DNA from 3 places in the Streptomyces sp. NPDC052043 genome. Region 3 is predicted to be linked to each of the others. Evidence: riboswitches for the same ligand, from Rfam matches in the RefSeq annotation. Region 3 holds a riboswitch; each other region holds the start of a gene.
What was found. Region 3 has a riboswitch for thiamine pyrophosphate ahead of ACIHCX_RS29125 (thiamine ABC transporter substrate binding subunit). Riboswitches for the same ligand answer to the same signal wherever they lie in the genome.
Positions count from the first base shown of each region.

Region 1: another riboswitch for thiamine pyrophosphate. It lies ahead of thiC (phosphomethylpyrimidine synthase ThiC); the one in region 3 lies ahead of ACIHCX_RS29125 (thiamine ABC transporter substrate binding subunit).
Region 2: another riboswitch for thiamine pyrophosphate. It lies ahead of thiO (glycine oxidase ThiO); the one in region 3 lies ahead of ACIHCX_RS29125 (thiamine ABC transporter substrate binding subunit).

Region 1 covers NZ_JBIUBT010000006.1:325,668-335,812, reverse strand. The annotation lists gene ACIHCX_RS18395 (LacI family DNA-binding transcriptional regulator) at 1-1,023, shown strand, start outside; gene ACIHCX_RS18390 (metallophosphoesterase family protein) at 1,293-2,414, shown strand; gene ACIHCX_RS18385 (hypothetical protein) at 2,596-3,453, shown strand; partial or broken gene ACIHCX_RS18380 (thiamine biosynthesis protein ThiC) at 3,621-3,752, opposite strand; gene ACIHCX_RS18375 (phosphoribosyltransferase family protein) at 3,746-4,312, opposite strand; gene thiC (phosphomethylpyrimidine synthase ThiC) at 4,475-6,307, opposite strand; TPP riboswitch at 6,300-6,477, opposite strand; gene ACIHCX_RS18365 (YibE/F family protein) at 6,549-8,021, shown strand; gene ACIHCX_RS18360 (SsgA family sporulation/cell division regulator) at 8,143-8,580, opposite strand; gene ACIHCX_RS18355 (IclR family transcriptional regulator) at 8,678-9,577, opposite strand; gene ACIHCX_RS18350 (DUF5326 family protein) at 9,775-9,987, opposite strand.
Region 2 covers NZ_JBIUBT010000001.1:588,916-599,060, reverse strand. The annotation lists gene ACIHCX_RS02645 (hypothetical protein) at 1-683, opposite strand, end outside; gene metF (methylenetetrahydrofolate reductase [NAD(P)H]) at 740-1,663, opposite strand; gene thiE (thiamine phosphate synthase) at 1,865-2,530, opposite strand; gene ACIHCX_RS02630 (helix-turn-helix domain-containing protein) at 2,719-3,084, opposite strand; gene ACIHCX_RS02625 (NAD(P)/FAD-dependent oxidoreductase) at 3,151-4,380, opposite strand; TPP riboswitch at 4,502-4,613, shown strand; gene thiO (glycine oxidase ThiO) at 4,611-5,777, shown strand; gene thiS (sulfur carrier protein ThiS) at 5,786-5,986, shown strand; gene ACIHCX_RS02610 (thiazole synthase) at 5,990-6,784, shown strand; gene pknB (Stk1 family PASTA domain-containing Ser/Thr kinase) at 6,896-8,857, shown strand; gene ACIHCX_RS02600 (hypothetical protein) at 9,027-10,145, shown strand, end outside.
Region 3 covers NZ_JBIUBT010000013.1:97,652-107,796, reverse strand. The annotation lists gene ACIHCX_RS29135 (HAD domain-containing protein) at 155-664, opposite strand; gene rlmN (23S rRNA (adenine(2503)-C(2))-methyltransferase RlmN) at 1,174-2,280, shown strand; TPP riboswitch at 2,324-2,429, shown strand; gene ACIHCX_RS29125 (thiamine ABC transporter substrate binding subunit) at 2,512-3,588, shown strand; gene ACIHCX_RS29120 (ABC transporter permease) at 3,636-5,237, shown strand; gene ACIHCX_RS29115 (ABC transporter ATP-binding protein) at 5,238-6,257, shown strand; gene ACIHCX_RS29110 (maleylpyruvate isomerase N-terminal domain-containing protein) at 6,330-7,124, shown strand; gene ACIHCX_RS29105 (LAETG motif-containing sortase-dependent surface protein) at 7,430-8,173, opposite strand; gene ACIHCX_RS29100 (VOC family protein) at 8,423-8,830, opposite strand; gene ACIHCX_RS29095 (hypothetical protein) at 8,969-10,145, opposite strand, start outside.

The DNA of each region.
Region 1 (10,145 bases), on a different contig from region 3:
GCCGCCGCCGGAGTCTCCATCACGACCGTCTCCGACGCCCTCAACGGCAAGGGGCGCCTCCCCGACGCCACCCGGCGCCATGTCCGCGAGGTCGCCGACCGGCTGGGGTACCGCCCCTCGGCCGCGGCCCGGACTCTCCGCACCGGCAAGTCGGGCCTCATCGGCCTGACCGTGACGACGTACGGGGATGAACCTTTCACCTTCACCGAGTTCGCGTACTTCGCCGAGATGGCCCGCGCCGCCACCTCGGCCGCGCTCGCCCGCGGCTACGCCCTCGTGATCCTGCCCGCGACCTCGCGCCACGACGTGTGGTCGAACGTCGCCCTGGACGGCACGGTCGTCATCGACCCCTCCGACCAGGACCCGGTCGTCAGCGAACTGGTGCGGCAGGGCTTACCGGTGGTCAGTGACGGCCGCCCGGCCGGCGCGCTCCCGGTCACCGCCTGGGTCGACAACGACCACGAAGCCGCCGTCCTCGGCATCCTCGACCACCTCGCCGAGGCCGGCGCCCGCCGTATCGGCCTGCTCACCGGCACCACGACGGACACCTACACCCACCTGTCGACGACCGCCTACCTCCAGTGGTGCAAGCGCGTCGGCCAGGACCCGGTGTACGAGGCCTACCCCGCCCACGACCCGTGCGCGGGCGCCGTCGCCGCCGACCGGCTGCTGGCCCGGCCCGACCGACCCGACGCCGTCTACGGACTGTTCGACCCCAACGGCACCGACCTGCTCGCCGCCGCGCGCCGCTACGGCCTGCGCGTCCCCGACGACCTGCTGCTGGTGTGCTGCAGCGAGTCCACGGTGTACGCCAGCACCGAGCCGCCCATCACCACGCTGTCCCTGAAGCCGCGCCGGATCGGCACGGCGGTCGTCCAGCTCCTCATCGACGCCATCGAAGGGGTCCAGTCGGAGCAGCCGGTCGAGCAGGTCATACCGACCGAGCTGATCGTGCGCACCTCGTCCCAGCGGCGCACCCAGCGCAGAACGGTCAGCCCGCCACGTGTGTCGGAGGACCGTTAGGAGACGGGCGGCCGCGGAATCGCGGGACAGGGTGTCGCAGGACACGGCATCGCGGAACACCGTGTCGCAGAACACCGTGTCGCGGAACACGGGTGGCCGCGGGGTCGCCGAAGACTGTCCAATCGGGGCGAAAGCCACGGTGAACCGGAGTCCAGTCCCGATTCACCACCCCTGGGTCATCACACGGCGCGATCCGCGTTCCTATGATGGGCCCACGACACCGCGGGCCGCTGCGACCAGGCAGTCCGAAGCGGTGCAGAGGCGGCGCGATGGTGGAGGGGTCGATGACTCAGGGGGCCGGTCAGGGACCCGAGGCGGAGCGGACGGCTACGCTGCGCGACTTCCGGGTTCCCGGATACGTGAACGAGACCGGTCCGTACGCCCGCGGCGCGCACCCCGCCGAGACGGCCCGGTCTGCCGAGACGGCCCCCGCGGCCCCCGCGGCGCCCAAGGAGGGCTACCCGGCCGCGTACACGCCCACCGAGCGCGACCTGCCGGTCATCAAGCGCGGTGACACGCTCCAGGTGGCGGTCGACCCGGTCGCCGCGCCGACCCGGCAGTCCGCCGCCGCCCCCAGCCCCCTCTATGTCGTCGGTGACGTGCACGGCTACCTCGACCAGCTGGTCGCCGCCCTCCAGGACGAGGGACTCATCGACTCCGCCGGCCAGTGGTGCGCGGGCACCGCGCGGCTGTGGTTCCTCGGCGACTTCACCGACCGCGGCCCGGACGGCATCGGCGTCATCGACCTGGTGATGCGGCTGTCCGCGGAGGCGGCCGCGGCCGGCGGCTACTGCAAGGCCCTCATGGGCAACCACGAACTGCTGCTGCTCGGCGCCAAACGGTACGGCGACACGCCCGTCAACTCCGGCGCGGGCACCGCGACCTTCCGGGCGGCCTGGCTGCTCAACGGCGGCCAGAAGTCCGACATGGACCGCCTCCAGGACCACCACCTGCAGTGGATGGCCCGTCTCGACGCCGTCGAGGCGGTCGACGGCTACCTGCTCGTGCACTCCGACACCACCTCCTACCTCGACTACGGTGCCTCGATCGAAGAGGTCAACGACACCGTCCACGAGACGCTCACCCGCAACGACGTGAACGAAGTCTGGGATCTGTTCCGCAAGTTCACCAAGCGCTTCTCCTTCCGCGACGAGGGCGGCGCCGACGCCGTACGCTCCCTGCTCGATACGTACGGCGGCACCCGCATCGTTCACGGCCACAGCCCCATTCCCTATCTGCTGGGCGAGGTCGGCTCCGAGGACGGCGACGAGTCCGCGGGGCCGGTCGTGGAGGGACCGCACGTGTACGCCGACGGACTCGCCATCGCGATGGACGGCGGCGTGACCATGGCCGGAAAGCTGCTGGTTCGGCAACTGCCCCTCGACATCTGACGGTTCACCGGGCAGCTCGCCTCCGGAGACGACCGCGCCGGTCGGCACCCAATTTGTGGAAACCCCCTGTCACCGCGCGCCGTCACGGCTCTACCATCGGCTTATCCGTAGCAGGCTCCCCTCCGTTTCTGCCCGACGGCTCGCCGCCATGCGAGCCCCAAGCCCTACGGAGCATCGGGGGATGCACATGAACAGCGTTCCGCAGCACCTGCTGAGCGAGGACCGCCAGGAATACGAGCGGATCCTCGATGAGGCGCTGCGCTCCGCCCCACACCACCCGGAACTCGCCGCCGCCGGACGGCGGCTCAGCTCGGAGCAGCTGCGCACGATGGCGCTGAGCGCCACCGCCGTCATCACGGCGGCCGCGTCGACCGAGTACCTCCACTACGTCAAGGTCCGCGAGGAGTTGCGTCGGCCGGCGCCGGCCGGCCCGTCGCGCCTCAGCGAACCCGGTTCCGCCGAGCCGGGGCCCGCCCGGCGCGCCGCCACCACGGGCGGGGTCGGCGAGACCCACGGCGCGGGCGCGGGCGCCGTCGTCGCGGTGCTCGCCCCCGTCCTCGCCGGGACCGCCGCGGCGCTCTTCCTGCTCGTCGGCTACACCCTGAGGATGCTGGACCCGACCCAGGCGTTCGCCCAGTCCATGATCACCGCGGGCTGGGTGTTCGGCGCCCTGACCGCGGCCGCCATCCTCGCCGCCGCCGCCGGGCTGCTGCTCACCGCGCTGCGCAACCGTCCCTCGTTCGACAGCGGCGCCTACGCCGAACTGGGCGAGGAAGTCGCCCAGGCGAGGGAGGCCTGGCAGGACGCCCTGCTCGAACGGGGCATCCTGCCGTTCCTGCGCGACGCGCTCGCCGAACCCCGCTCGCCCGCACCGGGGCACACGGGATCGGCGGCACCGACCGGCCGCATACCGCAACTCGGCTACGACCGGCCAGGTTTCAGCAGCCCGGACGACGGAGCCCCGAGCCGCCGCCCGCGCTACTCCAGCCCCGACTTCACCAGCCCGGACTTCGGAGGCCCGGAACACCGACCGGACTGACGAGCGCCGCGCACCCACGCCTCACCCCGAGGACCGCGCCTCGCCCGAGGGTCGAGCCCGCGCTCCCAGGGGCGGCGTGCGCGCCCACCGCCCCGCCCCGCATCCGCCGGGCCGGGGCGCCAGGCACGCCCGCACACCACGAGCGCCCCTCCCGCGATCGGCGAGCCTCAGTCCGCGATCGGCAGGTACACCCGGTTCCCCGCCTGCGCGAACTCCTTCGACTTCTGCGCCATCCCCTCCACGATCTCGGCCCGGCTGACACCGTGCTCACGACGAATGTCCTGCGAGATCTTCATCGACCCTGATCTTCACCTGCACACCCGTGCGACGGTCTGCACGCGGGCAGTTCCGTCGCGCTGACGATGCCACGCACTCCCAGCGCCAACCGGCAGTGGTCACTGGCCTGGTCGACGATCACGCCGCAACCGCCCCACTGGCTGCCGCACTCATCGAGCATGGACCTCACAGCTGTCGCCTGGCTGCCGGTCTCGATCCAGTCGTCGACCATCAGCACCCGGTCCACCGGGGTGAGCGACGCCCGCTGAAGGCGCAGCTCATGGCGGTTGCCGCGGTAGTCCGGAGCAGTCTGGCGGGTGACCTTGCCTCCTGGGAAGAGGCCGGCCTGCTTACGGACCGGAACGAATCCGACGCCGAGTTCGATGGCCGCTGCCGCCCCGAGCAGGAAGCCTCGGGACTCGATGCCACAGACAGCGGTGATGCCCTCCCGTCTGAAGGGCTCCACCAGGCCACGGACCACCGTGGCCAACGCCTGAGGATCGCGGAAGATCTTCCACACATCGGCATGGCCGTCGATCCACTGGAAGTGCTCAAGCGTGAGGTTGCGCGCGGCAGTCGACATGGCCGCGAGTCTCATGAGCCCTGATCACCGGGGCAACACAATTACGGCGCCGGTGTCAGTGGCAGCAGGCTGGCCGAAAGGCAGCCTCGAACGCACAACGCCGCTGAGGACGAAGGCGGTGCTCCGCGTTCAGCACGCCATAGAGCACCGCCTTCCCCATCGTCAGTCGGCGATCGGCAGATACACCCGGTTCCCGCTCGCCGCGAACTCCTTTGACTTCTGCAGCATGCCCTCAGCCACCTCCTCCGCCGTGGCACCCTCAGCCGCTGCACCGCCGAACCGCTCTGTGATGCTTTGGCTAATCTTCATCGAGCAGAACTTCGGGCCGCACATCGAGCAGAAGTGGGCCGTCTTGGCGGGTTCCGCCGGGAGGGTCTCGTCGTGGAACTCCCGTGCCGTGTCCGGGTCGAGGGAGAGGTTGAACTGGTCCTCCCACCGGAACTCGAAGCGTGCGTCGGACAGGGCGTCGTCCCACTCCTGCGCCCCCGGGTGCCCCTTGGCGAGGTCGGCCGCATGGGCGGCGATCTTGTACGTGATGACACCGGTCTTGACGTCGTCGCGGTTGGGCAGCCCCAGGTGCTCCTTCGGCGTGACGTAGCAGAGCATGGCCGTGCCCCACCAGGCGATCATCGCGGCGCCGATGCCGGAGGTGATGTGGTCGTAGGCCGGTGCGACGTCCGTCGTCAGGGGGCCGAGCGTATAGAACGGAGCCTCGTCGCAGATCTCCTGCTGAAGGTCGATGTTCTCCTTGATCTTGTGCATCGGGACATGGCCCGGGCCCTCGATCATGGTCTGTACGTCCAGACGCCTGGCGATCCGGCCGAGCTCCCCGAGCGTGCGCAGTTCCGCGAACTGGGCCTCGTCGTTGGCGTCCGCGATCGAGCCGGGTCGCAGTCCGTCGCCCAACGAGTACGTGACGTCGTAGGCGGCGAGGATCTCGCAGAGCTCCTCGAAGTTCTCGTAGAGGAACGACTCCTTGTGGTGCGCCAGGCACCAGGCGGCCATGATCGAGCCGCCGCGCGAGACGATGCCGGTCTTGCGGTTCGCCGTCAGCGGCACATGGGCGAGGCGTACCCCGGCGTGGACGGTCATGTAGTCCACCCCCTGTTCGGCCTGCTCGATGACGGTGTCCTTGTAGATGTCCCAGGTCAGTTCCTCGGCCTTGCCGTCCACCTTCTCCAGTGCCTGGTAGAGCGGAACCGTGCCGATGGGGACGGGGGAGTTGCGCAGCACCCACTCCCGGGTGGTGTGGATGTTGCGGCCGGTGGAAAGGTCCATGACCGTGTCGGCGCCCCAGCGGGTCGCCCAGGTCATCTTCTCCACCTCCTCCTCGATGGAGGAGGTCACCGCGGAGTTGCCGATGTTGGCGTTGACCTTCACCAGGAACCGCTTGCCGATGATCATCGGCTCGATCTCCGGGTGGTTGACGTTGGCCGGCAGCACCGCGCGGCCTGCCGCGATCTCCTCGCGGACGGTCTCGGCAGGGACGTTCTCCCGGATGGCCACGAACTCCATCTCCGGAGTGATCTCGCCGCGGCGCGCGCAGGCGAGCTGCGTCACCGCTCGGCCGGCGCGGCCGCGGCGCGGCAGGCGCGGCCGTCCCGGGAACACCGCGTCGAGGTTGCGCAGACCGCCGCGTGGCGAGGTGTGCTTGACCCCGTCGTCCTCGGGGCGGACGGGACGGCCCGCGTACTCCTCGGTGTCGCCGCGAGCCACGATCCAGTTCTCGCGCAACGGCGGCAGGCCCCTGCGGACGTCGGTGCCGACGAGTGGATCGGTGTACGGGCCGGAGGTGTCGTACAGCGTGACGGACTGCCCGTTGGTGAGGTGCACCTGACGGACCGGCACCCGCAGATCGGGGCGTGAGCCCTCCACGTAGCCCTTGTGCCAGCCGATGGACTTCCCGGCCTCCCCGCCGAAAGCGTCGGGAGCGATCCGCTCCTCGTCGCCGGAGATCTGCTTGGAGGCAGGCGTGCGTACGTCCTTGTCGGTCATGAGACCTACTCCCTACGCCGGCATTACCCGGTAACAGGTTCGGCGGTCGACGCAGCGGTGTCCGTCAGCCGGCGTTTCGTGTGAAACATCGCACGTTCCACGTGAAACATCGCGAAGACGGAGGTCAGCGCCCTCTCAGCCCGGTGCTCCGAGCTCCCGCGTGTGCAAAGGTGACACCACGCTAGCGTCATTTGTGGCGCGGTGAACAGTGGGCCTGTGCCGTTCTTGCGATGATCGGGCGGTGACCACGACAGAGCAGTTCCCCCATCCGCCGCCCGAACCCCGACGCGGTCAGGACTTCCGGCACGGCCAGGAAGCCACCGGTCCCGGCCACGGACACGGCCCCGCGACCGGTGCCGGGCACGGCCCGGAAAGCGGTGGCGGGCATGGACACGGCCCGGGGAGCGGTGGCGGGCACGGGCACAGTCACAGCCACGGACCGGCCGCGCCGGTGTCGAAGCACCTCCGCAAGGTGATCGCGGCGATCCTGATCCCGTTCGCCGCCATGGTGGCGGCCGGACTCGCCGTGCTGTGGCCGGGGGGCGCCCCGTCGCACGAGCGCACCGGCGTGGGGTTCGACCGGCAGACGCAGCAGGCCACCGTGGTCAAGGTGGTCGAGCTCAGCTGCGGATCGGTGAACAGCTCCGGGGACACCCCGACCGGCGACACCTCCACCGCCGAGGGATCCTCCGCACAACAGCAGCAGTCCGGGACCTGCAGGAAGGCCACGGTCCGGATGGACACCGGCCAGGACAAGGGCCGTACGTTCACGGAGGTCGTGCAGCCCGACCAGTCCCGGCAACTGCACCAGGGCGAGAAGGTCGTGGTCGCCTACGAGCCCTCGGCGCCCAAGGACTTGCAGTACTCCGTCACCGACGTCGACCGGCGCTTCCCGATGGCGTTGCTGGCCGGTCTCTTCGCACTCGCCGTCGTGGTCGTCGGGCGGATGCGGGGCGTCATGGCGCTGGTCGCGCTGGTCATCAGCTTCATGGTGCTGAACCTCTTCGTCCTGCCCGCGATCCTCCAGGGCTCGAACCCGCTGGTCGTGGCGGTCGTGGGGGCCAGCGCCATCATGCTGATCGCGCTCTACATGTGTCACGGCCTGTCCGCCCGTACCTCGGTCGCGGTGCTCGGCACGCTGATCTCGCTGATGCTGATCGGCGTCCTGGGCTCGCTGTTCATCGGCTGGGCCGCGCTGACCGGCAACACCGACGACAGCACCGGTCTGATCCATGGCCTGTATCCGTCCATCGACATGAGCGGCCTGCTGCTCGCCGGTGTGATCATCGGCTCGCTCGGTGTCCTGGACGACGTGACGGTGACACAGACCTCGGCGGTCTGGGAGCTGCACGAGGCCAATCCCGCGATGGGCTGGCGCGGCCTGTACCGCGCGGGCATCCGCATCGGGCGCGACCACATCGCCTCCGTCGTCAACACCCTCGTCCTCGCCTACGCGGGTGCCGCGCTCCCCCTGCTGCTGTTGTTCTCCATCGCGCAGAGCAGCATGTCGACCGTCGCCACCAGTGAGCTCGTCGCGGAGGAGATCGTGCGCACGCTGGTGGGCTCGATCGGCCTGGTCGCCTCGGTGCCGGTCACCACGGCGCTGGCGGCACTCGTGGTCTCGGCCGACCGCCCGGGGCGGGCGCAGGCCGCGGCACCGGCCACCGTGCCCGCTCCGGCACGCGGCGGAAGGGGCAGGCGCCGCAGGCGCTGATGCCGGGCCCGAGGCGGGGCCGGGGCCCGGGGCCGTCCGGACCGGTCGGCGAAGCGTTCCTGCACCCCCTGAGGCCGTGGTGAAGCGTTACTCCAGCGTCCTCGTCCCCTGCTGTGGCGCCTCAGCCCGCGCTCTGTTCCTCCGCGAGGATGCGGTCCAGGGCTTCGTCGAGGTGGGCGTCGAAGTCGGCCAGCGCGCCCTCCTGCCCCAGCGGCACCAGTTTGTCCGTACGGTCAAGGAACGCCACCAACGGCGCCGTCGAGGAACGGAACAGCGCCCGGTCGCCGCCGACCTGAAGCCGGATCAGGACCTCGCTCAGCGCGTCGCGGCCGGCCGGCGAGATGCGCACGTCACCGTCCCCGCACGGCGTCCCCACCCCGTCGATCAGCAGCTCCCGCCCGAACGCCCAGGTCACCGGGGCGTCTCCGGGCAGATGGAAGGTCAGCCGTACGGCATAGGGATCACAGGTCTCGTACCGCAGCCCCACCGGGATGCGGAAGGAGAGCTCCTCGGAGACGAGAAAGCTCATCATGACCTCTGCCTGTACGGACTCGCGCATCGCTACCCCGGTGTTTGCCGTCGACTGGCCGGGAATCCATCCCGTGACAATGGTGCATCTTGCTGAACGTGCACGTCAGATCACAAGGAGTGAGTTTTCAGATACTGATAGAGAGCGCCAGGGAGCCCAGACGCCGTCCCACCTCGTGCTGCAGCCGGCGCGCGGCGGGCATCAGCCGGTCCGCCTGGTGGGCCGGAAGAGAGAGGGCGATCGCGGCCGCCGTGGTACCCACCGTGAGGGGAATCGCCGCGCAGACCGCCCCCAGCGCGTACTCCTGCCGCTCGGTCACCGGCTCCAGAGGCCGGGTCCGCTCCAGGCGTCGCAGCACCGTGCGATCGTCACGGACCGTGTACGGGGTGAGGGACCGCACGGGGTAGCGGTCGAGATGGTCGCGGCGGGCCGTGTCGTCCAGCTGGGACAGCAGGCACTGGCCGATCGCGTGCGCGTGCCCGGTCTCGCGGAAGCCGGCCCATTCCTCGACCGCCGGGATGGCCGCGGTGGCGGAGACGCACATGAGCTCGATCTCGCCCTCGCGGTACATCGCGTAGTACAGCGGGGCGCCGAGGGAATCCCGCCACTGGGCGAGCACCTCGACGAGCGTGGTGCGCCGTTTCTGCGCCGCTCCGCTGCTGCTCAGCCGCTCGGCGGCCTCGCCCAGGAAGAACAGGCCCCGATCGCGGCACAGATAGCCCTCGTGGACGAGGGTGCGCAGCAGGTGGTAGGCGGTGGGCAGGGCCAGGCCCGTCTCACGGGCGAGCTGCTTGGCGGGTGCTCCGTGCTCGTGCCGCGCGACGGTCTCCAGTAGGCGCATCGCGCGCTGGACGGACCCGATGAGGGTCGGAGGCTGCTGGGGTCGCGGCTGCTCGGGGACCGTGGCCCCGGGCCGTTCCACGCGGCCCGACGAACGTGGCTGCGCCGGGAGGGCCGTCGAGCGGGACGGCCCCCGGGGTGCGGGCGGCGCGTGCCGTTCTGCGGGTGCGGTGTCAACCGTGGCCAAGGGGTCACTCCCGTAGCGCGAGGGGGCAGCCGTGCGGGGAACACGAAGGGGGTGTACGCCCCCCGCGGGGGCCGGTCCCCGCGTCGATCCCCGGACCTTATCCGCCTGTCACCGCACACGGACGGCTTGTCCGGGAAACTTCCCTCCCGCGAGGGAACCGGCGATTTCCGTTACCGATCACCGGTGCCCCCCGGCACTCACCAGTCGCTGCGTGAGGACGAACCCGCCAGGAACTTCCGCACGATGTAGATCAGCCCGCCGACCAGGGCGACGAAGATCAGCACCTTGAACAGCAGCCAGACCACGAAGCCGATCACGCTCGCTATCACGCCGCCGAAGACGACCAGAGCGATGACGGGCACCGCGATCCACTTCACCCACCACGGCAGACCCGCGAAGATCTCTCGCATTGCCCTCGTCCTCATCTCTTTGCCGGCGCGGTGCCGGGCCCTGTCGGCGTCCCGCACTCCCCGGTGCGGGCCCTGTCGATGCTCTGTACTCGATGCTAGAGCCCGGAGGGCGTCCCGCGGAGCCCTCGCATCCCTTGTCCTGCCCTGAGCCGTCCCCT
Region 2 (10,145 bases), on a different contig from region 3:
TACTGCTGCTGGCCGGAGGCATCGTAGCCGTAACCCTGCTGCCCGTAGCCGGAGTAGTCGTACGCGTGGCCCTGCTCGGCGCCCTGGGCCGCGGCGGCGTACTGGTCCTGGGTCTGGCCGGACCCCGGGTAGGGCGAGTGCGTGGCGTGCTGACCCGAGTCGCCGTAGATGCCGTAGGAACCGGTGTCGTCGGGCAGGGGCTGCGGCTCGTACACGGCGGCGGCCTCCGCGGCCGCGGGCTGGGCGGGGGCGAAGACGTCGTCCTGGTCGTCGTCACCGTGGCCGTGGCCGTAGGGCGGGTCGTCGTGGCCGTGCAGGGCCTCCATGGTGCCGGTGTCGCCGCCGGACGCCTCGAGGTCGGAGACCTCCGGGTCCGGGTCCTGGTACTCGCCCCTGCCGCGGCGGCGCGGCTTGTCGCCGTCGGCGCCGGGGCGGTTGACCGCCCAGCCCGCCGCGAAGCCGCGCCGGAAGGACAGCGTGACGTAGGTCTGGCCGATCGCGAACGCGACCGCACCCAGACCGATCACGACGACGGACGGGATCAGGACCCCGAGGACGACGCAGAGGAAGCCGCCGAAGGCCAGCAGCCTCCAGCGCAACCGCGCCTTGTACTGAAGCAGCACCTCGCCCAGCAGCCACAGCGCGACGATGCCGAACGCGATGTAGAGGACCGTCCAGCCCATGTACGCCCCTCTCCCAGTGGCCGCTCCGCAGTGTGTCGCACGCGGATGCGGCCGGTCTAGGTCCGCGGCCGGTGGTGCAGACCCAGGTTCTCGTAGATTTCCAGCGTCGCCGTGGAGTTGTTGAGCGTGATGAAGTGCAGCCCGGGCACTCCCTCGGCCAGCAGCCGCCCACAGAACTCGGTGGCGAACTCGATCCCAAGGGAGCGTACCGCCGCCGGATCGTCCTCCGCCGCGCGGATGCGCTCTTCGAGTCCGTCCGGGATGGCGGCGTTGCTGAGTTGGGGCAGCCGCTCGAGCATCTTCACGCTCGTGACCGGCATGATCTCGGGAATGACCGGTGTCGCGCAACCGGCGGCGGCGACACGGTCGCGCAGGCGGAGGTACGACTCCGGATCGAAGAACATCTGCGTGATGGCGTAGTCGGCGCCCGCGCGGCACTTGTCGACGAAGTGCGCGACGTCGGCGTCCCAGTCGGCGGAGCGGGGATGCATCTCGGGGAACGCCGCCACGCCCACGCAGAAGTCGCCCGACTCCTTGATGAGCCGGACGAGTTCGGCGGCGTACGTCAGGCCGCGGGGGTGCGGGACCCACTCGCCCATCGGGTCGCCCGGCGGGTCGCCGCGCACCGCGAGCATGTTGCGGATCCCGGCGTCCGCGTACTGGCCGATGATGTTGCGCAGTTCGGCGACGGAGTGGTTGACGGCGGTGAGGTGCGCCACCGGGGTGAGTGTGGTGTCGGACGCGATCTGCTCGGTGGCCCTGACGGTGCCCGCGCGGGTGGAGCCCCCGGCACCGTACGTCACCGAGACGAAGTCGGGGGCGACGGCCTCGACCCTGCGCAGCGCGTTCCACAGGTTGCGCTCGCCCTTCGCCGTCTTCGGCGCCCAGAACTCGAAGGAGTACGTGCTCTTGCCGGTGGCGAGGATGTCACGCACGGTGCGCGCGCGATCAGTCCTGGTGGATGCGGTTCCGAGGGCCATACCGGCAGGCTATCCAGGGCACGGCGGTCTCCCAACCGAGCCCCGGAAATTTGCCGGAATTGTCGACTTCTTGTCCACCCTTCGGACAGTGGGGCCGAAAACAAGCGGGGCTGGCCGGGCCGACTGTCCGAAAAATGAGACGCCCGGCTGTCACGCCCGGGCCTGCCCGGCCCCTGCTGAAGTGCCGGACCGTGCCGCGCCCTACCCCGCCCGACGCAGCCGCGCGGCGAACTCGGACGCCGCCGCTCCGGGGTCGTCGGCCTCGGTGATCGCCCGGACCACGACGACACGGCGGGCGCCGGCCTCCAGGACCTGGTCCAGGTTGCCGAGGTCGATGCCTCCGATGGCGAACCAGGGCCGGTCGGTGCCGAGCGAGGCGGTGTACCGGACCAGGTCCAGGCCGGGGGCCGGGCGGCCGGGCTTGGTGGGCGTGGGCCAGCAGGGTCCGGTGCAGAAGTAGTCCACGCCGTCCTGCACGGCCGCGGCGGCGGCCTCGTCCTCGGCGTGTGTGGACCGGCCGATCAGGACGCCGTCGCCGAGGATCGCGCGGGCGGCGGGCACCGGGAGGTCCCCCTGCCCCAGGTGCAGCACGTCGGCACCGGCCGCGTGGGCGACGTCCGCCCGGTCGTTGACCGCGAGCAGCTTCCCGTGCCGGGCGCACGCGTCGGCGAACACCTCCAGCCGGTCCAGCTCCTCCCCGGCCTCCATGCCCTTGTCCCGCAACTGCACGACGTCGACACCCGCCGCCAGCACCGCGTCCAGGAACCCGGCCAGGTCACCCTGCCGTCTCCGGGCGTCCGTGCACAGATACAGGCGCGCGTCGCCGAGCCGGTCACGGGCGTCGGCTACGGCAGCGGTCTCGGGCATACGCGGGTCCCCCCGGCTCGTCGGTTCGGTGGCTCGTCGGTTCGACGGTCCGCCGGTTCGGTGGCTCGTCGGTTCGGTGGATCGTCCGACCACTCGAACGGACCCTACCCGCCGCGCGCGGCCGGCCCGCAGGAACGCCGAGGCCCCGGCCGGGGGGCCGGGGCCGGGTGCGCAGGCGGGTGGCCGGGTCAGACGGCGAGGGCCTGGGCGCGGCGCTTCACCTCTGTGCCGCGGTTCTCACTCAGGGCCTGGGCGGGGGTGCCGGGCAGGGTCGGGTCGGGGGTGAACAGCCATTCGATCATCTCTTCGACCGTGAAGCCGTCGTCCCGCAGGAGCGTCAGGGTGCCGGACAGGCCCTTGACGACCTTGTCGCCGTCGATGAAGGCGGCGGGGACGTGCAGCGCGCGGTTCTCACCCCGGCGTACGGCGATGAGCTGGCCCTCCTTGACCAGCTGCCGCACACGCGTCACCTCGACGCCGAGCTGTTCGGCGATGTCGGGAAGCGTGAGCCACGCAGGGACGAGAGCGTCGATCTTCGTGTCAATCTCGGTCACGGAAACAAGCGTGCCATCTGCCACTGACACTCGGAAGCCAGACCCGTCCACCCGGGGCGGCGTGCCTCACGCCGTCGCCGTCTTCAAGGGCCTCGCCGGGTCCGCGAGCAGCCGCGGATCCATGGGCGTGCCGGACTCGATCAGCCGCCGCCCCTGCGCCAGATCGCGCGGCCGGCCGACGGCCAGCAGGGCGACGAGCCGGCCTTCGCGGAGCCAGCAGACCGTCCACGCCGGTCCGGTGCGCTCGCCGCGCCAGACGAGGGTGTCGGCCGACGTGTGGTGACCGGCGTACTGCACGAAGCGCCCGAACTGCTCGGACCAGAAATACGGCACCGGGTCGTAGACCACGGGGGTGAGGCCGATGATGTCGGCCGCGACCGTGCGCGGGCCCTGGAGCGCGTTGTCCCAGTGGTGGATCAGCAGGCGCTCGCCGTACCGACCCGAGGGGAAGGAGGCGCAGTCGCCGACCGCGTACACGTCCGGCACGGACGTGCGCAGGTGGTCGTCGGCCAGGACGTCCCCGTGCCGGCCCAGCTCGATGCCGGAGCCGGCCAGCCAGCCCGTGGCGGGGCGCGCGCCGACCCCGACCACGACGGCGCCTGCGGGCAGCCGCGAGCCGTCGTCGAGCACCACCGCGCCGGGTTCGACGCGCTCCACGCGCGCGTCGGTGCGCAGTTCGGCGCCGCTGTCGGCGTACCAGGTGGTCATCGGCTCGGCCACCTCCGCGGGCAGCGCGCCCGCGAGCGGCCGGTCCGCGGCCTCCACGACGGTCACGGCGCAGCCCGCCTCGCGCGCGGCGGTGGCGAACTCGGCGCCGATCCAGCCCGCGCCGACGACCACGACGTCGTGCTGCTCGGTGAGCACCGGCCGCAGTCGTTCGGCGTCGTCCAGGGTGCGCAGCAGGTGGACCCCGGCAACGCCCTCCGTGCCGGGCAGCCGGATCGGTTCGGCACCGGTGGCCAGGACGAGGACGTCGTACGGCACCGGTCCGTCCGAGGTCTCCAGCACATGCGCGTCGGGCCGCACGGCCAGGGCCTCGCAGCCGAGCCGCAGTTCGAGACCGAGCGCCTCGAAGTCGATGTCGAAGGCGGAGCCCTCGGCCTTGCCGAGCAGGACGGCCTTGGACAGCGGCGGCCGGTCGTAGGGCTGGTGGGGTTCGGCGCCGATCACTGTCACGGTGCCGGTGAAGCCCTGCTCGCGCAGCGCGACCGCGGTCTGCACGCCGGCCATGCCCGCGCCCGCGACGACCACGCGCCGCGGCCCGGATGCGCCCTGTTCCTGCGTCTCGTCGCTCATCTGATCACCATAAGCCACCTGACGGACCGTCAGTCAGGGCCCGCGGGCACCTGCCGGAGGGCGGGCCGGGGGCGGGGCTCCCTTACCGGGGCGGCGCTCCGCGGGCTAGGGTGGCCCAGGTACAAGCACTCGCGGGAGCCCGGACGCACCGGGCTGAGAGGGAGGCTGGCGGCCTCCGACCGTACGAACCTGATCCGGGTCATGCCGGCGAAGGGAGGGGCTGGACGCCCATGTCGTCGCCACGTACGTCAGACGTCCTCGTCGTGGGGGGCGGGATCATCGGCCTGGTGACGGCCTGGCGCTCGGCGCAGCGCGGGTTCGCCACGACGGTGGTGGACCCCGAGCCGGGCGGCGGGGCCGCACAGGTGGCCGCCGGGATGCTGGCCGCCGTCACCGAACTGCACCACGGCGAGCAGACCCTGCTCGGACTCAACCTGGCCTCGGCCCGCCGCTACCCGGACTTCGCGGCCGAGCTGACCGAACTGACCGGCCATGACCTCGGCTACCGCCGGTGCGGCACCCTCGCCGTCGCGCTGGACGCCGACGACCGCGGCCACCTGCGGGAACTGCACGACCTTCAGCGCCGGTCGGGACTGGACTCCGAGTGGCTGTCCGGGCGGGACTGCCGTCGCCTCGAGCCGATGCTCGCGCCGGGCGTGCGCGGCGGGCTGCGGGTGGACGGCGACCACCAGATCGACCCGCGCAGGCTCGCCCGCGCCCTGGTCGCGGCCTGTGAGCGGGCGGGCGTGGTCTTCCACCGCGGCTGGGCCGAGCGGCTCACCGTGGCCCGCGGCCGGGCCACGGGCTGTGTGCTGCGCGACGGCACCGCGCCGGCCGCGGACCGGGTGGTGCTCGCGGCGGGCAGCCGCAGCGGACGGCTCGCGGGCGTCCCGGACGACGTGCTGCCGCCGGTGCGGCCGGTGAAGGGGCAGGTGTTGCGGCTGACGGTGCCGAAGCCGTACGCGCCGTTCCTGAGCCGTACCGTGCGGGCCGTGGTGCGCGGCAGCCAGGTCTACCTGGTGCCGCGGCTCGACGGCGAGCTGGTCGTCGGGGCCACGAGTGAGGAGCTGGGCTGGGACACGACGGTGACGGCGGGCGGCGTGTACGAGCTGCTGCGCGACGCGCACGAGCTGGTGCCCGGGATCACCGAGCTGCCGCTCACGGAGACGCGGGCGGGGCTGCGGCCCGGCTCCCCCGACAACGCGCCGCTGCTCGGCCCGACCGGCCTCGACGGCCTGCTGCTGGCCACCGGGCACCACCGCAACGGCGTGCTGCTCACGCCGGTCACCGGTGACGCCATGGCCCACGTCCTGACCACCGGCGAGCTGCCGGACGAGGTCCGGCCCTTCTCCCCCAGGCGCTTTCACGCCGCGGCACGCACGGAGCAGCCCGTATGAACGACTCCATGAACATCTCCGTCAACGGTGAGCCCCGCCGGATCACGCCCGGCACGTCCCTCGGCGCCGTCGTGCGGACCCTGACCGCGGCGCCCTCCGGAGTGGCCGCCGCCCTCAACGAGACCGTCGTCCCGCGCACGCGGTGGTCGGCCACGGCCCTGGCCGAGGGCGACCGCGTCGAGGTGCTGACCGCCGTCCAGGGAGGCTGAGCCATGGCCGACGACCCCTTCGTCCTCGGTGGTACGCCCTTCACCTCCCGGCTGATCATGGGCACCGGCGGCGCGCCCAGCCTGGAGGTCCTGGAGCGGGCTCTGGTCGCCTCCGGCACGGAGCTGACCACGGTCGCGATGCGGCGGGTGGACCCCTCCGTGCACGGCTCGGTGCTGTCGGTGCTGGAGTCGCTCGGGATCCGGGTGCTGCCCAACACCGCGGGCTGCTTCACCGCGGGTGAGGCGGTGCTCACGGCCCGGCTGGCGCGGGAGGCGCTGGGCACGGACCTCGTCAAGCTGGAGGTCATCGCCGACGAGCGCACGCTGCTGCCGGACCCGATCGAGCTGCTGGACGCGGCGGAGACGCTGGTCGACGACGGGTTCACGGTGCTGCCGTACACGAACGACGACCCGGTGCTGGCGCGGAAACTGGAGGAGGTGGGCTGCGCCGCGATCATGCCCCTGGGCTCGCCCATCGGATCCGGGCTCGGCATCCGCAACCCGCACAACTTCCAGCTGATCGTGGAGCACGCGCGCGTGCCGGTGATCCTGGACGCCGGGGCCGGTACGGCCTCGGACGTGGCGCTGGCCATGGAGCTGGGGTGTGCCGGAGTGATGCTCGCCTCGGCGGTGACGCGGGCGCAGGAGCCGGTGATGATGGCCGCGGCGATGCGGGCCGCCGTGGAGGCGGGCCGGCTGGCCCGGCTCGCCGGGCGGATCCCCAAGCGCCACTTCGCCCGGGCGTCGTCCCCGGCGGAGGGCCTGGCCGGGCTGGACCCGGAGCGGCCCGCGTTCTAGCCGGTCACCGCCTATCACGCGTGCGGGTACCGCGTCACAGGTCGGCTTCAGTCCCGCCGCGACATCGTCCGCGACCCGTGGGTGTCCGTGACGGCTCGTAGACTCGCCTGCGTGGATACGACCCTTCAGGACCCCCTCGTCGGGCAGGTGCTCGACGGCCGCTATCGCGTCGACGCGCGGATCGCCGTCGGTGGGATGGCCACGGTCTACCGGGCCCTGGACACCCGCCTGGACCGGGTCCTCGCGCTCAAGGTGATGCACCCCGCGCTCGCGGCCGACGGCTCGTTCGTGGAGCGGTTCATCCGGGAGGCCAAGTCGGTCGCGCGGCTGGCCCACCCGAACGTCGTGCAGGTCTTCGACCAGGGCACGGACGGGTCGTACGTCTACCTCGCCATGGAGTACGTGGCCGGCTGCACCCTGCGCGACGTGCTGCGCGAGCGCGGGGCGCTCCAGCCGCGCGCGGCGCTGGACATCCTGGAGCCGGTGCTCGCCGCGCTGGGGGCCGCGCACCGGGCCGGGTTCGTGCACCGCGACATGAAGCCGGAGAACGTCCTGATAGGGGACGACGGCCGGGTCAAGGTCGCCGACTTCGGGCTTGTGCGGTCCGTGGACACGGTGACGAACACCAGCGGTGCCGTCCTCGGCACCGTCTCCTACCTGGCCCCGGAGCAGATCGAGCGCGGCACCGCCGACCCCCGGGTCGACGTGTACGCGTGCGGGGTCGTGCTGTACGAGATGCTGACCGGCGGCAAGCCGCACCAGGGGGAGTCCCCCGCCCAGGTGCTGTACCAGCACCTCCACGAGGACGTGCCGGCCCCGTCGGCCGTCGTGCCGGGACTGTCCCTGGAGCTGGACGAACTGGTCGCGGAGGCCACCGCGCGCACCCCGGACATCCGGCCGCACGACGCGGTCGCGCTGCTGGCGCGGGTCCGCGAGGCGCGGTCCGCGCTCGGCCCGGACCAGCTGGACGCGCTGCCGCCGCAGGCCCTCACCGCGGAGCACGACAACGCGGAGGACCGTACGAGCGTCATCCCGCGCGCGCTGACGACGCGGATCCGCGGCAGGCTCGGCGGGGACGGTGAGGACGGCGAGGACGGGGCGCGGTCCGAGGCCGCCCTCAACCGCACCAGCCGGCTTCAGGCGCCCCCGCCCCCACCGGGGCCGGCCGGTGCCCGGCGCCCCGGGCGGCCCCGTCGGACGCTGCTCGTGGTGGTCGCCGCGGTCCTGCTGGCCCTCGGGGTCGGCGGCGGGGTGTGGTACATCAACTCCGGCCAGTTCACCAAGGTCCCGCCGCTGCTGGCGAAGACGGAGACACAGGCCAGGGAGCGGCTCAAGAAGGCCGGTCTCGGCGTCGACCGGGTCGAGCACGCCTACAGCGACACGGTCCGGCGGGGCACGGTCATCAGCACCGATCCGCAGGTGGGCGCCCGGATCCGCAGTAACGGCTCCGTGACGCTCACGGTCTCCGACGGGCCCGAGACCGTGAACGTGCCCGATCTGAAGGGCCACCGGCTGGGCGAGGCGCGGACCCTGCTGAAGAAGGAGGGCCTGGAACCGGGCATGGTGAGCCGGGAGTTCAGCGACGACGTCCCCCGCGACGTCGTGATCGGCACGGACCCCGAGGCGGGCACCGAGCGGCGCGCCGGCTCGGCGATCGCGCTCACCGTCAGCAAGGGCCGCGCGGTGAACGTGCCGGACGTCACCGGCGAGGACCTGGACGAGGCGCGGTCCGACCTCCAGGACGCCGGCCTGAAGGTGCGGGTCTCCACCGAGCAGGTCACCTCCGACTTCGACAAGGGCGAGGTCGCCCGGCAGAGCCCGGCGGGCGACAGCCAGGCGGCCGAGGGCGACACGGTCACGCTGACGCTGTCCAAGGGCCCGGAGATGGTCCAGGTGCCGGACGTGACGGGCAACAGCGTCGACGACGCGAAGAACACGCTCCAGAAGGCCGGTTTCCAGGTGCGCGAGGACCGCGGGCTGCTCGGGCTGTTCGGCGACACCGTCAAGAAGCAGTCGGTGCGGGGCGGCGACCGGGCGCCGAAGGGCTCGACGATAACGATCACCATCCGGTGACGAGGCATCCGCCCGCGAATCCGGAAGCAAGGTCAACTCGCCACCGGATATGGGCTGTTGCCCCTCTGCTTTCCGCCATCCGGTGTCGCTACTATGGCGGCTCCGCGGACGGTCGTCCCGCGGCAGGGCAACGGGGGAGGGGTGTCCGGGGGTGGAGCCGGTCGCGGAGATGACCGCCACCGATGTGTGGCAGGTGAGCATCATGGGGCCCTCGGGAAGCCCCGTGGGCGGAGGGGTCATCGTCCCGCCGCGCTATCTGCTCACCTGCGGCCATGTGGTGACGAGCGCCCTCGGCAAGCAGTGGGAGGACGACCCGGGTGCCACCGTGACGATCGCTCTGAGCAGCGGTCTGACGCTGCAGGGCTCCCCGGGCGGCGGCCACCGCTACACCGGAGGAAGCCACCACGAGGACTTCTCGGTCCTCACCCTGCACGGTGATCTGACGCTTGCCGACGGCCAGTTGCCCACCTCGCACGCACACCTGTCCACCGGTGCCTACACGGCCAAACGGCGCATGCAGGTGTACGGCTATCCGCCGGGCCAGCCGCACGGAGTATGGGCGGACTGTCTGATGGCCGGGCGCGGCGGTCTGGAGTCCGCGCTGATCCAGCTCAACGACGCACCGGACACAGGCCGCAGGGTGGCCAGGGGCTACAGCGGCTGTGGGGTGAAGGACGCGGCGACCTCGCGTGTGGCGGGACTGGCCGTGCTGCGGGACAAGTCACCGGACGCGGGCGTGACCTGGATGATTCCCATGGCGCGGCTGGCCCGGTCCTGGCCTCCGCTGCGTGCCGCACTCGCCCTGTCCGGAGAGCCTCTGCCGCCGCACTCGGACGGGAAACCGGCCGCGGACGAGGACGACGGCCCGTTCGACGCGGAGGCCATGGACGACCTCCACCGCCTGCTGCTCGACGGCACGGTGCCGTTGTCCGGCCTGGTGGCGCTGCGCGACGAGGCGCTCGGGCCCGTACGCCGGCCCTGGCAGGGCGCCCCCGAGGACGTGCTCGGCATCGTCCACGACCTGCAGCACATCACCCAGGCCGGCCGTGCGGTGCCGCCGTTGCTGGAGTTCGTCGCCGCGCTGTCCCGGCGCGTCCCCGGCCCGCGCGGCCAGGAGCTGGCCCGCTGGGTGCGTGGACGGGCCGGGCACTGCACGCCGGTGGTCGACCCGGCCCCGCTCCTGGCACGACGGGTAGGGCCGTCGGCCCCCGGCGGGCAATGGACGTACGCCACCTTCCGCATCACCCCAGCCTCACCCAGCCGGCACTATCTGCTCGACGTCCACCGG
Region 3 (10,145 bases):
CACGGCATCAAGAGCAGGCTGACATCTATGGCTGACATCAACGACAGCGGACACCACCGGATGGCCGCGGTTCTCGGCGGAGTAGGCGCAGTCATGCAGCCGTGGCGATCCAGGGCCGCGGCTGGGGGATCGAACTCCTAAAGCGGTGCTCATCTCAGCGCAGCCGGAGCCAATCGACGAGCGCGGAGAAGTCGGCGTCTACGAGGCCTTTCGTCGGGTCGACGCAATGAAGGAGCGACGGTGCAGGGTGTTGAGCCGCGACCCAGAGGCGGTCCATGGCGCTGATTTCGTCGTCGACCCAGATGAACGGCCGGCGGTTGGCCCACTCGGCGAGGTGGCGGGTCTTCCAGTGCAGGCCGCGCGGGCTGTCGTCGGCGCAGGCGTCCGGCCATTCCACGACGGGCAGCCTTGGCAGCCCGAGGCGTGGGGCGACGGCCTCGTTCGCATCCTCCATCCAGGTCGAGGCCCATACGAGCTGACAACCCAGGGCCATGAGGCGCGGTCCAAGGCCGGGGTCAAGCCGTCCGAGCAGCGGGTTCCCCTGGTCGAGGGACGTCTGGAAGCCGGAAGCAGGGGCTTGCAGGCGACTGGGGGACGACCCGAACGGGATGAGTGGACCGTCAACGTCGAGGAAGAGGATGGGGCGCTCCGCTGCGCTTGTCACGGCGGCACGATAGCCCGGCACGGCGGGGGTGACACTCTTTGCCCTGGGCCGTCTGTGGGCCGTCCGAGGCTCCCCGAGACCGACCAACGGCGACCGACAGTGACAGGTGCCCCACAGTTGTCAGCGATGAAACCCCAGGTCAGAGCGCCCCGGCCGCACGGGTTTCCGGACAGGGGTGGCGGTACGGCAAGATGGGGCGCTTCTTTCCGTAAGAGTGGCCACCCACCTGCCAACTCGTGCCAGACCGTGCCCAGGTATTGCGGGGAACGACGGGGAACGCACTTTGAGGCCAGCGAGCGCCGGCGCCACTTCACCGGAGGTAAAGCGCTCACTCCACTCCCTCTTCCCTGGGGATTCACGCTGGTAGACGCAGCCAGCTCCGGTGCAGTCCCGGGCCGTCTGTGGGCCGTCCGAGGGGGATCAGCGACGACAGATGACGACCACCAGCGACAGGCGTCCAGACCGACAGTCCCAGGTCACCCAAGTGGATCTGCGACACTGGTACAGCCATGCCTAAGCCCGGAGAACTCACTTTCGTCGCCCCGCGCGGTGCCAAGAAGCCGCCGCGACACCTTGCCGACCTGTCGCCCGCCGAGCGCAAGGAGGCCGTCGCCGCGATCGGCGAGAAGCCGTTCCGTGCCAAGCAGCTGTCGCAGCACTACTTCGCGCGGTACGCGCACGATCCGCAGCAGTGGACCGACATCCCCGCCGGATCCCGCGCCAAGCTCCAGGAAGCGCTGCTTCCCGAGCTGATGACGGTCGTGCGGCATCTGTCGACCGATCAGGGGACCACCCGCAAGACGCTGTGGCGGCTGTTCGACGGCACGCTCGTGGAGTCGGTGCTCATGCGCTACCCGGACCGGGTGACCATGTGCATCAGCTCGCAGGCGGGCTGCGGCATGAACTGCCCGTTCTGCGCCACCGGACAGGCCGGACTCGACCGGAACCTGTCCACCGCCGAGATCGTGCACCAGATCGTGGACGGGATGCGCGCCCTGCGGGACGGAGAGGTCCCCGGAGGCCCCGCCCGCCTGTCGAACATCGTCTTCATGGGCATGGGCGAGCCGCTCGCCAACTACAACCGCGTCGTCGGCGCCATCCGCGCCCTGACCGACCCCGAGCCGGACGGGCTCGGCCTGTCCCAGCGTGGGATCACCGTCTCGACGGTGGGCCTGGTGCCGGCGATCCACCGGTTCTCCGACGAGGGCTTCAAGTGCCGGCTCGCCATCTCCCTGCACGCGCCGGACGACGAACTGCGCGACACCCTCGTTCCCGTCAACACGCGGTGGAAGGTGCGGGAGGTGCTCGACGCCGGATTCGAGTACACCGCCAGGTCCGGGCGCCGGCTGTCCATCGAGTACGCGCTGATCCGGGACATCAACGACCAGGCGTGGCGCGGTGACCGGCTCGGCCGGCTGCTCAAGGGCAGGCCGGTGCACGTCAACCTCATCCCGCTGAACCCGACGCCCGGCTCGAAGTGGACCGCGTCCCGGCCCGAGGACGAGAAGGCGTTCGTCGAGGCGATCGCCGCCCACGGTGTGCCGGTGACCATCCGGGACACCCGGGGTCAGGAGATCGACGGCGCCTGCGGTCAGCTGGCCGCCACCGAGAGGTAGCTGAAAGGTAGCCGGACGGTAGGCTGAGACCGTACACATCTTCATATTCCGACAGGGGAGCGCCACAGCGCTGAGAGTGCGGCACCGGCCGCAGACCCTCTGAACCTCGCCCAGGTCATTCTGGGTAGGAAGTTCGGTCATCACTCAAGCTGTTGTGCCCTGCCCGGGTCTGCCTCGCGGAACCCGGGCAGGGCCGCGTCTCTTCCTGGCCAACCCCCAGGAGGACATCCAGTGCACATCAAGACGTTCACGGCAGTCGCGGTCGGGCTCGGCCTGGTCACGCTGTCGGCGTGCGGCTCGTCACCGAACGACAAGGACTCCGCGGGCTCCAGAACGGTGACGCTGGTCAGCCACGACTCGTGGGCCGCGTCCAAGGGCGTCATCGCGGACTTCGAGAAGAGCTCCGGCTACAAGGTCAAGGTCCTCGAGGACGGCGACGCCGGCCAGGCCGTCAACAAGGCCATCCTCACCAAGGACAACCCGCAGGGCGACGTCTTCTTCGGCGTCGACAACACGCTGCTGTCCCGCGCTCTGGACAACGGGCTGTTCCAGCCGTACGAGCCGAAGGGCGCCGACCTGGTCCTGCCGCAGTACCGGGTCGACGAGGCGAAGCACCGGGTCACGCCCATCGACACCGGCGACATCTGCGTCAACTACGACAAGAAGTACTTCGCCGACCACAAGCTGACCCCGCCCGCCTCGTTCGGCGACCTGGTCAAGCCGGAGTACAAGAACCTCCTCGTCACCGAGAACGCCGCCACCTCCTCGCCCGGCCTCGGCTTCCTGCTCGGCACCGCCGCGCAGTACGGGGACAAGGGCTGGCAGGACTACTGGAAGAAGCTCAAGGCCAACGGCGTCAAGGTCGTCGACGGCTGGGAGCAGGCCTACAACCAGGAGTTCTCCGGTTCCGCCGGCGGCAGGAAGGCCAAGGGCGACCGTCCCCTCGTCGTCTCCTACGCCTCCTCGCCGCCCGCGGAGGTCATCTACGCCGACCCGCGGCCGAAGACCGCGCCGACCGGCGTCGCGCAGGGCACCTGCTTCCGCCAGGTCGAGTACGCGGGTCTGCTCTCCAACGCCCGGAACGCCGAAGGGGGCAAGGCCTTCCTGGACTTCCTGATCTCCAAGAAGTTCCAGGACGACATGCCGCTGAACATGTTCGTCTACCCGGTGCGCGAAGGCGCCCAGGTGCCCAAGGAGTTCTCCGAGTACGGGCCCCAGGCCAAGAACCCCGAGACCATGGCCCCCGACAGGATCTCCGCCAACCGTGACCAGTGGGTCAAGTCGTGGACCTCGTTCGTCCTCAGGTAGGCCGCGGACGCGGCCGCCGCACGGGGAACGCGGCGCGGCTCGGCCTCATGGCCGTGCCCGTCGCGTTCTTCGCGGTGTTCTTCGCCTACCCCGTGGCCGCGATCGTCCGGCGCGGCCTGGAGGCGGACGGGTCCTGGCAGTTGGAGCGGATCACCGAGGTGCTCGGACAGTCCGACATCCGGCACGTGCTGTGGTTCACCACCTGGCAGGCGCTCGCCTCCACCGTGCTCACCCTGCTCGTCGCCCTGCCCGGCGCCTATGTCTTCGCGCGCCTCGACTTCCCCGGCCGGCAGGTCCTGCGGGCCGTCGTCACCGTGCCGTTCGTGCTGCCCACGGTCGTGGTCGGCACCGCGTTCCTCGCGCTGGTCGGGCGCGGCGGCCTGCTCGACGAGCTGTGGGGCGTCCGCCTTGACACCACCGTGTGGGCGATCCTGCTCGCCCACGTCTTCTTCAACTACGCCGTCGTCGTACGGACCGTGGGCGGCCTGTGGGCGGGACTCGACCCGCGCCAGGAGGAGGCCGCCCGGATGCTCGGCGCCTCGCCGCTCGCCGCCTGGCGCAAGGTCACCCTGCCCGCGCTGGCCCCCGCGGTCGCCGCCGCCGCGCTCATGGTCTTCCTGTTCACGTTCACCTCCTTCGGCGTGGTGCAGATCCTCGGCGGCCCCACCTTCTCCACGCTCGAGGTGGAGATCTACCGGCAGACGTCCGAGATCTTCGACCTGTCGACCGCCGCCGTCCTGACGATCCTCCAGTTCGCGGCGGTGGGCGCGATCCTCGCCGTGCACGCCTGGACCGTGAAGCGCCGGGAGACCGCGCTGAAGCTGGTGGACGCCTCACTGACCGCCCGCCGGCCGCGCGGCGCCGGACAGTGGACGCTGCTGGCCGCGGTCCTCGCCACCGTCGCCGTCCTCCTCGTACTGCCGCTCGCCGTGCTGGTGCAGCGCTCGCTCGCCGCGCCCGGCTTTCGCTACTACGGGGCGCTGACGAACGCGGACGGCGGCACCTTCCTGGTCGCGCCCATCAACGCCGTCGGCACCTCACTGAGCTATGCCGCCGCCGCGACCGCCATCGCCGTGGTGATCGGCGCACTCGCCGCCGCCGCGCTCACCCGGCGGGAGGCGGGCCGGCTCGTACGCGGATTCGACGCGCTGCTGATGCTGCCCCTCGGGGTCTCCGCCGTGACCGTCGGCTTCGGCTTCCTGATCGCCCTGGACCGGCCGCCGCTGGACCTGAGGCAGTCCTGGATCCTGGTCCCGCTCGCGCAGGCCCTGGTCGGCGTGCCCTTCGTGGTGCGGACCATGCTGCCCGTGCTGCGCGCGGTGGACGTACGGCTGCGGGAGGCGGCGGCCGTGCTCGGGGCCTCGCCGTGGCGGGTGTGGCGGGAGGTCGACCTGCCCCTGGTCCGGCGGGCGCTGCTGATCGCCGCCGGGTTCGCCTTCGCGGTGTCGCTGGGGGAGTTCGGGGCGACCGTGTTCATCGCGCGGCCCGACAACCCGACGCTGCCGGTCGCCGTGGCCCGTCTGATCGGGCGGCCCGGCGACCTCAACTACGGCCAGGCGATGGCCCTGTCCACGATTCTGATGGTGGTGTGCGCGGTGGCGCTGCTCGTGCTCGAGCGGCTGCGTACCGACCGGACCGGGGAGTTCTAGATGCTGCTGAGCCTCGATGCCGCGACCGTGCGCTTCGGCGGGCGGCCCGTACTGGACGCCGTCGACCTGGCGGTCGCCGAGCACGAGATCGTGTGCGTGCTCGGACCCAGCGGCAGCGGCAAGTCGACGCTGCTGCGCGCGGTGGCCGGGCTTCAGCCGCTGGACTCCGGGCGGGTGCTGCTGGACGGCCGGGACCAGGCGGGGGTGCCGGTGCACCGCCGCGAGGTGGGGCTGATGTTCCAGGACCACCAGCTGTTCCCGCAGCGGGACGTGGCCGGCAACGTCGGCTTCGGCCTGCGCATGCACGGCGCGGCGAAGGGCGAACGGGACGCTCGCGTGGGGGAGCTGCTGGAGCTGGTCGGGCTGCCCGGTGCCGGGCGGCGGGCGGTGGCCGCGCTCTCCGGCGGCGAGCAGCAGCGGGTGGCCCTCGCCCGGGCGCTCGCCCCCCGGCCGCGGCTGCTGATGCTGGACGAGCCGCTCGGCCAGCTCGACCGCTCGCTGCGGGAGCGTCTCGTCGTCGAACTGCGGGAGCTGTTCGGGCGGTTGGGCACCACCGTGCTCGCCGTCACGCACGACCAGGGCGAGGCCTTCGCCCTCGCCGACCGGGTCGTGGTGATGCGGGACGGCCGGATCGCCCAGTCGGGCACGCCGCTTGAGGTGTGGCAGCGGCCGGCCGACGCGTTCGTGGCCCGTTTCCTCGGCTTCGAGAACGTGGTGGAGGCGAGCGTGGACGGCGCGGTCGCGGTCACCCCGTGGGGCAAGGTGCCGGTCCCCGACGGCTCGGTGCAGGGCACCCGCACCCTGCTCGTCCGGCCCGCCGGTGTCCGTCTGGTCCCCGCCGACGAGGGCCTGCCCTGCGCGGTGACCGCCCGCACCTTCAAGGGCACCCACGTCACCGTCCGCCTCCAGCCCGTCAACGCCCCCCGCCTGGAGGCGGCCTGCGCCCTGCGCGCGGCACCGGAGGTCGGGGACGAGGTGGCGGTGGAGTTCGACACGGCGGAAATCGTGGTGCTCGACTGACCACGCGCCACCCAGGGCCTTTCGTGTGGATCATGCCGGGCTGATCCAAACGACAGGCCCTAGTGTGCGGGCATGACGCTGCTCTCCCATGACCGTTACTGCGACGAGATCACCCTTCAAGTAGACGAGTTGAGATCCCTGCTCACCTCCGGCGCGGACCTGTCCCGCACCGTGCCGACCTGCCCGGACTGGACACTGGAGAAGCTGGTACGGCACATGGGCGGCGCCCTGCGTTGGGCCGAGGCGCTGGTCAGGACCCGTGCGCAGGAGAACATCCCGCGCAAGGAGATCCCGCTCGCCCAGGGCCCCGAGGAGCAGGGTGATGCGGCCGCGCTGGACGCCTGGCTGGCGGAGACCGGCCAGATGGTCGTCGACGCCCTCCGCGAGGCCGGACCGGACACGAAGGTGTGGACCTGGGCCGGGCTCCTCGACAGCGGCTTCTGGGCCCGCCGCATGACCCACGAGATCACGATCCACCGTGCCGACGCGGCGCTGACCGTGGGCCGGCCCTACGAGGTCGCCGCGGACGTGGCCGCCGACGCCGTCGACGAGTGGCTTCAGATCGTGGAGTTCATCCAGCGGGCCAGGGCGAAGCAGGACGCCCGGGAGCTGGGTGGTCCGGGCCGCAGCATCCATCTGCATGCCACCGACGGCGACCCCGAGCTGCACGCCGAGTGGGTCATCGAGTTCACCGAGGACGGCGTCGTCTGGCGCCGCGGTCACGAGAAGGCGACCGTCGTCCTGCGCGGGCCGCTCACCTCCGTGCTGCTCGCGTTCTACAACCGGCTGCCCCTGGACAGTCCCGGGTTGGAGGTGCTCGGCGAGCGGGAGCTGCTGGAGTTCTGGCTGGAGTGGGCGACGTTCTAGGGCCTGTTGCGAAAGTCCCGTCGTCCGCCCGGAGGGCGGGCCTCGCGGCGTCAGGTGCGTGCTCTCGGCGTGCCGGGCCCTGGCCCTCGTACTGGATGTACTTGGGTCAGGGCCCGGTGCGGCGAGTGGGGGTCCCCCCTGCTCGAAGAGCTTGGGGGAGCGTGCATGGCGTCGCGGGGCAGGCGGGACTTTCGCAACAGGCCCTAGTGCCGCGACGGGGCAAACGTTGCCTGTCGCGGCACTGGCGAACGACGGTGGCCCGCCCCCGAGTTCGGGGACGGGCCACGGTCGGTGTGCCGGGGGCGTCAGCTGTTGCTGTTCGCTCCGCGGCGGCGCAGGCCGAAGAAGACCGCGCCACCGCCGACGACGACCAGGGCGGCCGCGATGCCGGCGATCATGCCGGTGTTGGAGTCGGCACCGGTCTCGGCGAGGTTGGAGTCACCGACGGCGGGCGACGGAGCGTTGTTCTCGGCGCCCGCGGGAGCGGTGGTGCTCTCCGAGGCGGACGGCGTCGCGGACGCGTCCTGCGACGGGGCCTCCGACTCCGGAGCGGACTCCGAAGGCGCCGGGGCCGACGACTCCGGCTGAGACGGCGTGGTGGAGTCGGTCGGCTCCTCGGTCGGCGTCTCGGTCTTGCACGCGGTTGCCGGAGCCACCAGGTTCGGCTTGATGTCCGCGTTGACCTTGAACCGGCTGTTCTTCGCGGTCTCGACGTGGATCCGGTAGACCGCGTTCGGCTGCCAGTCCTCGGGGAAGGAGACCGTGGTCCCCTGACGCGAGCCCTTGATCTCCTGCTCGCCGATCTTCTTGGCGTCGGCACCCTTGTCCTCGAGGAACACGGTGACCGTGGCCGAGGTGCTGGAGGAGTCGATGCTCTTGACGACGATGACACCGTTGTCGCCGTCACACTTGGCTTCGGCGGAGAAGTCCTTGATGTCACAGGCGAGCGCGTTGCCCGCGGCGCCGAGAGCGAGCGCGGCGGACGCGGAGGCGACACCGAGGATGCGCACAGTGCGTGCGGTACGACGGGATATGGACAAGATAGCCACTTTGCCCTTCACGGGATGCCCAATTGCGGGGGGTTTGCGGGGCGTTGGGGCGACGGTGAGGTCGATCCCCCAGCAACCCCAGGAGGCTCAGGTTTATAAGCGCTCCGGCGGGAGTGTCAATCTGAAAGCCTCCCACCGGCGTTGACTTTACCTCATTATTAACTAGGTAAATGTTTCAACGGTGTTGGCATGAGTCGGGCGGGTGCCGACGCACCCGCCCGGACCGCTGTGAGCCTCACCCCCGTGGGCTCAGCTCTGCACCGCCGCCGGGTCCATCCACATGACCTCCCAGGTGTGGCCGTCGAGGTCGTCGAAGGAGCGGCCGTACATGAAGCCATGGTCCTGGGTCTCGCCGCTCGCGGTGCCGCCGGCCGCGACCGCCTTCTGCAGCAGCTCGTCGACCTTCTCGCGGCTCTCCGCGCTCAGGCAGATCAGCACCTCGCTGGACTTCGTCGAGTCCGCGATCTCCTTCTTGGTGAAGGTGGCGTAGTGCTGCCTGCTGAGCAGCATCGCGATGATCGTGTCACTGATGACGACGCAGACGCAGTCGTCGCTGGAGAACTGAGGGTTGATGGTGTAGCCGAGCTCGGTGAAGAACGTCCTGGACGCGGCCACGTCGTTCGTCGCCAGGTTCACGAAGACCATCTGCTGGTACATGGCGGGGTCTCTCCCATCGAGGTTCGTTGCCGTTCACAGGGGTGGACCCGGGGCCCGCGCGGAACTCATCGCCGGCCACGGGATTTTCTCGTACGTCTTGTCCGGCGCCGGTGGACCGCCGGCGCCGGGCCGCTGGGCTCAGGGGTTCAGCGGCAGTGCGGCGAGATCGGCGACCACCATGGTCAGTGGGACGAACAGGGCCAGCAGGGCGCAGGCGCGCAGGAGGACGGCGGAGCGCAGCATCGTGGACGGCGCGCCGAGCCGCAGCAGCGCGGCGTTGGTGCCGGCGCGGGACTGCCGCGCCTCGACGACGGCGATCAGCAGGGTGGCCAGGGCGCAGCCGGCGACGAGCAGCGTGCCCAACGTCGTCAACGGGCCGAGCGGCCGAGCGGTGCCGTCGTAGGCCGCGACCATGGCGTACGTCCCCGACGCCACCGCGCAGACCACACCGAGTGGGCGGCCGATGCGGCCCGCCTCCTCCATCAGGACACGGCCGGCCAGGAGCCGCAGGGCTCCGGGGCGCGCGGACTGGAGCACACGCCCGCACAGGTGGGTGAGGCCGGGCCCGGCCAGCGCGAGGCCGAGGGCGGTCATCAGCCAGCCGACGAGGACCAGGGCGGAGTCGGCCGCCAGGCCGCCGGGGAGGGCCGGTCCGGAGGCGGCCCCGGGTGTGGTGGACCGTCCGGCGTAGGTCTCCACGGTCAGGCCGGCGGCGAGTACGGCGATGCCCCAGGGGAGCCCGGTGGGCGGTTTGCGCGGGGCCGAGGGCCGGTGGGGATCGGGGTCGTCGGGCACGGGCTTGCGGCCGGAGTCCTCGTGGCCGGCGTCCCCGAGGGTGTCCGGCGGCTCGATGCCGGTCAGGTCCGTGCCGGTCGCGCGGGCCTCGGCCGGATCGGTCTCGGCCGGGTCGGTCCCGGCTCGCGCCGGGCCGTCGGCCGTCTCCGTGGGCCGGGTCGCGCACGCCGTCGCCGACCGGCTCTGCCGCCGCGCGGTCCCGTCGCCGAGGCGTGCGCCGAACCGGCCGTACGCCCCGAACGTCTCCTGCGTGCCGGTGCGCCGGTAGGCCCCGAAGCGGCCGAACTTCCGGCCGGTGCTCCGGGCCGCCGCGGGCCTCGCGTCCCGGGGGTACAGCACCAGCGCGACCGCCGTCGAGGCGAGCACGGGGACGACGGCCAGCAGGGTCAGCACCGCCGGCACCGGCAGCGGCTCCCCGGCCGCCAGGAACGCCCAGGCCGCGCCGTCGAACGGCAGTCCCGTGCCCTCGCCGCGCAGGTACGCGAAGAGCAGCAACGCGAGCAGCGAGCCGAGCCCGCAG